2 regions of the Bacillus yunxiaonensis genome follow, and region 1 is predicted to be linked to the other one. Evidence: riboswitches for the same ligand, from Rfam matches in the RefSeq annotation. Region 1 holds a riboswitch; the other holds the start of a gene.
What was found. Region 1 has a riboswitch for cyclic di-AMP ahead of WAX78_RS17450 (signal peptide protein). Riboswitches for the same ligand answer to the same signal wherever they lie in the genome.
Positions count from the first base shown of each region.

Region 2: linked by a shared signal. The riboswitch ahead of kdpA (potassium-transporting ATPase subunit KdpA) and the one ahead of WAX78_RS17450 (signal peptide protein) in region 1 are both predicted to bind cyclic di-AMP.

Region 1 covers NZ_JBAWSV010000006.1:14,751-18,168, forward strand. Annotated here, with positions in the region: gene thiD (bifunctional hydroxymethylpyrimidine kinase/phosphomethylpyrimidine kinase) at 1-548, shown strand, start outside; cyclic di-AMP (ydaO/yuaA leader) riboswitch at 642-788, shown strand; gene WAX78_RS17440 (hypothetical protein) at 882-1,283, shown strand; gene WAX78_RS17445 (hypothetical protein) at 1,301-1,537, shown strand; cyclic di-AMP (ydaO/yuaA leader) riboswitch at 1,778-1,921, shown strand; gene WAX78_RS17450 (signal peptide protein) at 2,019-2,120, shown strand; gene kdpF (K(+)-transporting ATPase subunit F) at 2,120-2,200, shown strand; gene kdpA (potassium-transporting ATPase subunit KdpA) at 2,220-3,418, shown strand, end outside.
Region 2 covers NZ_JBAWSV010000004.1:463,519-466,936, reverse strand. Annotated here, with positions in the region: gene WAX78_RS14555 (DUF445 domain-containing protein) at 1-289, opposite strand, end outside; gene kdpA (potassium-transporting ATPase subunit KdpA) at 485-2,152, opposite strand; cyclic di-AMP (ydaO/yuaA leader) riboswitch at 2,276-2,415, opposite strand; gene WAX78_RS14545 (DUF3995 domain-containing protein) at 2,548-2,976, opposite strand; gene WAX78_RS14540 (MFS transporter) at 3,285-3,418, opposite strand, start outside.

The DNA of each region.
Region 1 (3,418 bases):
TTGTAGCTGAAAACATTAAATCATTTTCATGGAATAATATTGTGCTAGATCCTGTTATGATTGCAAAAGGCGGAGCATCTTTACTACAACAAGAAGCTGTTGCGGCATTAAAAGAACATCTGTTGCCGCTTGCAACGGTAATTACTCCAAATGTTCCTGAAGCTGAAGTATTAACAGGGATGAAGATTCATACAATTGAAGATAGTAAAGAAGCTGCGAAAGTACTGCATAATTTAGGCGCGAAGTTTGTTGTTATGAAGGGCGGACATGCGGCGTATCAAGGAAATGAAGTAATAGATTTATTGTTTGATGGCAATGAATTTATGGAGTACAGAAGCGAACGTATTGATTCAGCACAAACACACGGAAGCGGATGTACATTTGCCGCAGCTGTAACGGCAGGACTAGCAAAAGGTTATGAAATTGAAGAAGCAGTTCGTGAAGCGAAGTGTTTTATTAGTATAGCAATTGAAGACGAACTGAACATTGGAAGCGGGCATGGACCGACGAATCATTTTGCTTATGGACGTAAAAATGTAAATGTATAAATATGTATTTTTCGAAGAAGCCAGTTGAAAAAACTGGCTTTTTTCTTGTTTACTTTTTCCAAAATTAGGAGTACTATATCAGCCAGAATCTATTTTTCTAGAACGCTAAATCCAGAGTCTGGAGCGGAGGAACCAATTTTGTGCATTGTCACTAGGGGTGAATCTTTCTTAGAGAAAGTAGGGCTACTCTCAAAGTCCGAATCCGACAGCTAACTCCGTAAGCGTATTGAGAGAGGATGATGCAAATGAATACATCAATTCATCGGTCCGACTAGTATAAAAGAATTTTAATAACATAATTTAAAATTCTTTTATGCGGGGAGGATGAAATACATGGATGAGGAAAAAGAGTACACACTCATTTGTGTAGGAGAAGCGGAAAAAATTAAGAGTTTACAAAGTTTAGCGCCTTTACAAAGTAAAATAATCATTTTCACAGAGAATGAGCATATGGTTAATGAAGTGAAAGCTTGTGGATTTCAGCAAGCGTATTGCTGTCCAAATGATGCAAGAATGATTGTGAAAATGTGTAAAGGAATTAAAAAAGTAATTTTGCTAGGAGATGAATTATCCACAATTAGTTTCTTTGCAGAGCGTATTCGCTTTTCTTTTTATGCGCCTATTACAGTTGTCACGCGAAATAAACAATATCCAAAGCACCTCTATGAAACGATAGGAGTTAAATTAGTGGTGTTTACAACTTGTGATAACATTTCGTTTTTGATTTTAGAGTAGGAGCGGAGGAAACGAATATGAAAATATTCCTTTGTCGTGATTTAGCAACGCGCTGGGCTCTATCGTTAGAACGAGTACATGAGCTAGTTGAATATGATCCACTCTTTCCGAAGCCATCTGTAATTCTTCCACCAGAAGATATTTGTTTATATTTAGAGCAAGACATTATCGAATATGAGAAACAACATACGGAATTAGTGCAAGTATATGTTAGAGGTCGTAATTTACGTTCTTTTTTTCATGATTTAGATTAAGTGTTTAGAAGGTTATCTCATGTATTGAGATAACCTTCTTGTTTTAAATTTGCAAAAGAACGTCTATTTTACGAAAAAAGAAGAAAACAAAAGAAAAAAGATGATAAAAGAGTATTTCTTATTAATGTAAGCGTTTAACAGATCTTATATTTTCATATTTTAGCTATTTCACCTCTTTACAAGTAAAATTTAGAGGAGTATATTTACATTCATAAATTGTTCATAAAATTTCCAAAAAACAACCTGATATCGCTGAGTCCAGAAATGGAGCGGGGGAACCAATTTTGTGCATTGTCACTTGGGGTGAATCTTTCATTACGAAAGTAGGGCTACTCTTTAGGCCCGAATCCGACAGCTAACCTCGTAAGCGTTTGGAGAGGAGGTTTACTTTTGTGTTGTTCATTTTTGAACACTGAGTAGATCCTCAGTGTTCTTTTTTATGCTTTTAATGGTAAAATTTTACATTTAGTGAGGGATGAATATGTTAGATATCGCTATGATAGGGATTTTAATCGTGTTAGTTGGATCAATGATTGGTCTTGCAAGATGGTCGGATAATGTTGTGAAGGAAGGGAAGAAGTAATGAGTATTGCAGTATTTATTATTGTTGCCGCACTTACTGTGTACTTAGTTTATGCGTTATTAAATCCAGAAAAGTTTTAATTAGGGGGAAGCGTTTATTATGGTTTGGATTGCAGTTTTGATCACAATGATATTATTTGTTCTTGTTGCAAAACCAATGGGGATTTATTTAGAGAAGGCGTTCCAAGGGAATCGTAAATTAGACAAAATATTTGGCCCTGTTGAAAAAATCATCTTCAAAATCTCGGGTATTAAACCTTATAACCAGAGTTGGAAGCAATACGCACTATCATTAGTTGCTCTTAATGGTTTTATGATTGTTGTCGTATATTTCATCTTTCGATTACAGGGAGTATTGCCATTAAATCCAGCTCATGTTAAAGGTATGGAACCTACGCTTGCCTTTAATACGGCTATTAGTTTTATGGCAGATACAAATTTACAGCATTATAGCGGTGAAAATGGTTTATCATACTTGTCGCAATTAATCGCGATTACATTTTTAATGTTTACAGCGCCAGCAACAACATTAGCGCTTGTAATGGCTTTTATAAGAGGATTAGCAGGTAAGGAGCTTGGGAACTTCTTCGTAGATTTTACACGCGCTTTAACAAGGGTTTTTCTTCCAATTGCTTTTGTGACAGCGTTGATCTTCGTTGCTCTAGGTGTACCGCAAACGTTGGACGGAGCAGTTACAGCTCATACAATTGAAGGGGCAAAACAAAGTATATTACGCGGTCCAGTTGCTTCTTTCGTTTCTATTAAGGAATTAGGGAACAATGGGGGAGGGTTTTTCGGAGCAAATTCGGCACATCCATTTGAAAATCCAAGTCAAATAAGTAACATTTTACAAATGATGCTAATGATGCTGTTACCAACAGCTTTACCATTTACGTATGGAAGAATGGTTGGGAATAAAAAACAAGGACGTGTTCTTTTCGCTTCTTTATTCATCGTGTTTTTAATGGGATTTTCAACAATTGTGACGGCAGAATTACATGGGAATCCAGCGTTAAATCAAATGGGTATGCAGCATAATCAGGGCAGTATGGAAGGGAAAGAAGTTCGATTTGGAACAGTATTCTCTTCACTGTATGCTACTGTAACAACTGCAGCAGAAACAGGTGCTGTTGATACAATGCACGATACGTTAACGCCAATTGGTGGATTGGTACCACTTGTAAATATGATGTTAAACACAGTGTTTGGCGGCGTTGGTGCAGGTTTTGTCAATATCATTATGTACGCAATGATCGCTGTCTTTATATCGGGATTAATGGTGGGACGTACACCAGAATT
Region 2 (3,418 bases), on a different contig from region 1:
TAATACTTTCTTTCGTAAGCCAATCATTTTCCAGCGTGGAAACAAGTCCTTTCGTAACCCGTTTCCGATTTTTGGGCAGTAGAGCTGTATGCGGGATCGGTATCCCCATTGGGTGACGAAACAGTGCTGTAACTGCAAACCAATCCGCGAGTCCCCCTACTAAACCAGCTTCAAATCCACCTTGTATAATATTCCCTGCTATCGTTCCTTGAAACGGGATTGTTACAGCAAAACCAACTCCCATTATTCCAAGTGAAATTCCTGCTAAATATTTTGACTGTAATGACATTGTATTTCCACATCCTCTTATTATGTAAAGTAAACCATTCAATTTGTAAATTCATTGAATCATTTAGACCTTTGTGTATAGATTCCAAATTTCCTTCAACAAAAGCATATATATATACTATAATAAACCACATTAAAAATAACAAAGAATTTCATATTAAAAACGAGAGGCTTATACGCCTCTCGTTTTACAACTTCATGATATTGTTAACAATTCAGCAATTGGTCCAAGTACAAGTACTGGTAAAAATGTTAAAGCACCTACTACAAATATCGTACCAAGTAAGACTCCTCCAAACAAGCGATTATCAGGTTGGAACGTACCAATGGTTTCGGGTACAGTTTTTTTCTTTTTCAGTCCAACTGCGACGGCAAGCATCGTAATGATACTGAAATAACGACCAATATACATGACAAGGCCTGTTGAAATATTCCAATATGGTGTATTATCATTTAATCCTTCAAATCCAGAGCCATTATTTACAGCAGACGATGTATATTCATATATGACTTGTGTTAGACCGTGAAAACCGGGATTCGAAATTGCATCTGTTCCAAAATGTGTTGAAAAGGCAATTGCTGCGGCTCCAAGAATGAGTAGTGGCTGGGATATAATTGTAATAGCAATTAATTTCATCTCTTTTCCTTCTAGTTTTTTATTCAGAAACTCCGGTGTACGTCCTATCATTAATCCAGCTAAAAATACTGCTATCATCGCATACATGATTACATTCATAAATCCAATTCCAATCCCGCCAAATACAGTTCCTAGAAGCATATTTACAAGCGGAACCATTCCTCCAATTGGTGTTAACGTATCATGTGTTGTATTTACACCCCCTGTCCCTGAAGCGCTTGTAACAGTTGCATATAAAGCAGAAGATATAACACCAAGACGCATTTCTTTCCCTTCCATATTTCCTTGAGAACTGTCTATACCAATTTGATTTAACAGTGGATTCCCTTTCAATTCAGATATGGCAAGTATAGAAAATCCAATGATAAACAAAATCAACATCGATACAAAAAGCATCCGTCCTTGTTTCCGATTACCAACCATTCTTCCGTATACAAAAGGAAATGCCATTGGAATTAACATTTGCAGCATCATCTGGAGTACATTACTAATCATATTTGGATTTTCAAAAGGATGTGCTGAAACTGTTCCGAAAAAGCCTCCGCCATTTTCTCCAAGTTCTTTAATAGAAAGTAAAGACGCTACTGGTCCACGAGGAATTGCCTGTTCTGACCCTTCCAACGTTTTTGCGATAATCGTAGAATCTAGTGTTTGTGGTGTGCCTAGCGCCAGAAAAATTAGCGATGTTACAAACGAAATTGGTAATAATACTCTTGTAATAGATTGAACAAAATCAACAAAGAAGTTACCAATTTTTTTACCTGCTAAGATACGAATAAACGTAATGCCAATCGCCATTGAAGTTGCAGGTGCTGCAAACATCATAAACGTTACCCCAGCCATTTGAGAGAAATAAGATAAATTACTTTCGCCCCCATAATGTTGTAGATTTGCATTTGTCATAAACGTGATAGCTGTATGGAATGCTAATGTCGGCTCCATTCCTGAAAAATGGTTTGGATTTAATGGCAGCATCCCCTGTAACCGAAATATGGAATACACAACAAGGATAAAAAACAAATTTGTTATGATTAAGCAAAACAAATAATGCTTCCAGCTTTGACGATATCCTTTAATTCCTGCGACTTTAAACAAAAATTTTTCCAATGGACCAAATACCTCTTGAAATGGTCCCTTTTGCTGAAAAACATTATATATATAATCTCCCATTGGTTTTGCTACTACTACAAATAGACAAATTGTAATTAGACTTGTAAGCCAATTCATCCTTTTTCTCCCCTCTGTTTCTCCTACATTTATTTTCTATTATACGCATTAATGTTTTGTAAAATTTTACCATCGATAGAATAAAAGAAAACACTAGGTTGCACCTAGTGTTTTTACACACAAGTCCCCCCTCTCAAAACGCTGACGAGGTTAGCTGTCGGATTCGGGCCTTGAGAGTAGCCCTACCTAAAAAGGATTCACCCCAAGTGACAATGCACAAAATTGGTTCCCCCGCTCCTAAGTGGATTAAGCGATATTCGGTTCTAAAATTTGCTATTTGTTTGATAATATACTCCTCTAAATTCTTATTGTAAAGAGAGAAAATACAAAAAAGACAAACTATTAAATAAATTAAAAAGGGAACCCCTTATTGATGAAAGGTTTCCTTCCGCATACTAACGACCATAAACTGCCACTACAAAACAAAGCGTAATATACAAACAAAGCGGACTGTATAACAATGTATCATACAATGAAAATTTTGTTCCCTTTACCTTTTTAAAGATCCCAACATACTTCCTATCACCAACTGCACGTAAAAAGAAAATTCCCGCTAGAATCATACATCCCCATTTTGTGTAACGACTCGGATTCCAAAAAGACAAGTATCCACTCTGTGCTAATAGAATCACAGCAAAACATAGAATGGCAAGTGCCACTAAAAAAGTCCCTATTTTCCGCGGAACAAAAGCATATTCTCCGCTATCTTTTTTCATCGGAAGGACAACCTTACTTCCCCAAGTTCCACCACATGCCCAATACATATGAATAATGCTGATGAATGCAAGGATACCAGCACCTAGAATGATTAAAAATGATGTCATTATATATTCCCCCTACTTGCATCATTCTTTCTCCTCCATAATTTCTCTAACTTTTAGTAACTTACCTCCTATTTCCTTTATTCAATATGTACAAGTGTAAAATTTATCCCACTACTTTTGGGCAATAAGAGCCCGATTGGTGAGAGCTTTCCATCAGTGGGGGATGAAGAGCCCCCCACTGATGGAAGTTTCACTTTATATTTATCCCCTTCGATCAGTAGCGTATGTACCAAAAAAAGGAAACATAACTTTACGTAAACTTATGCTTCCTTCTTTATTATGAAATGTAATCTTTAAAATTTGTATTTTTATTGGGCGTTTTTTGGTTTAATGCATAGTAGAGATAATAAAGATCCTACAAATGCTAAAAAAACTGACAGATAAAATATATAATTATCAGGCCCTTTCATTAATACAGCAAATACCGGAGGGCCTGCGGCTA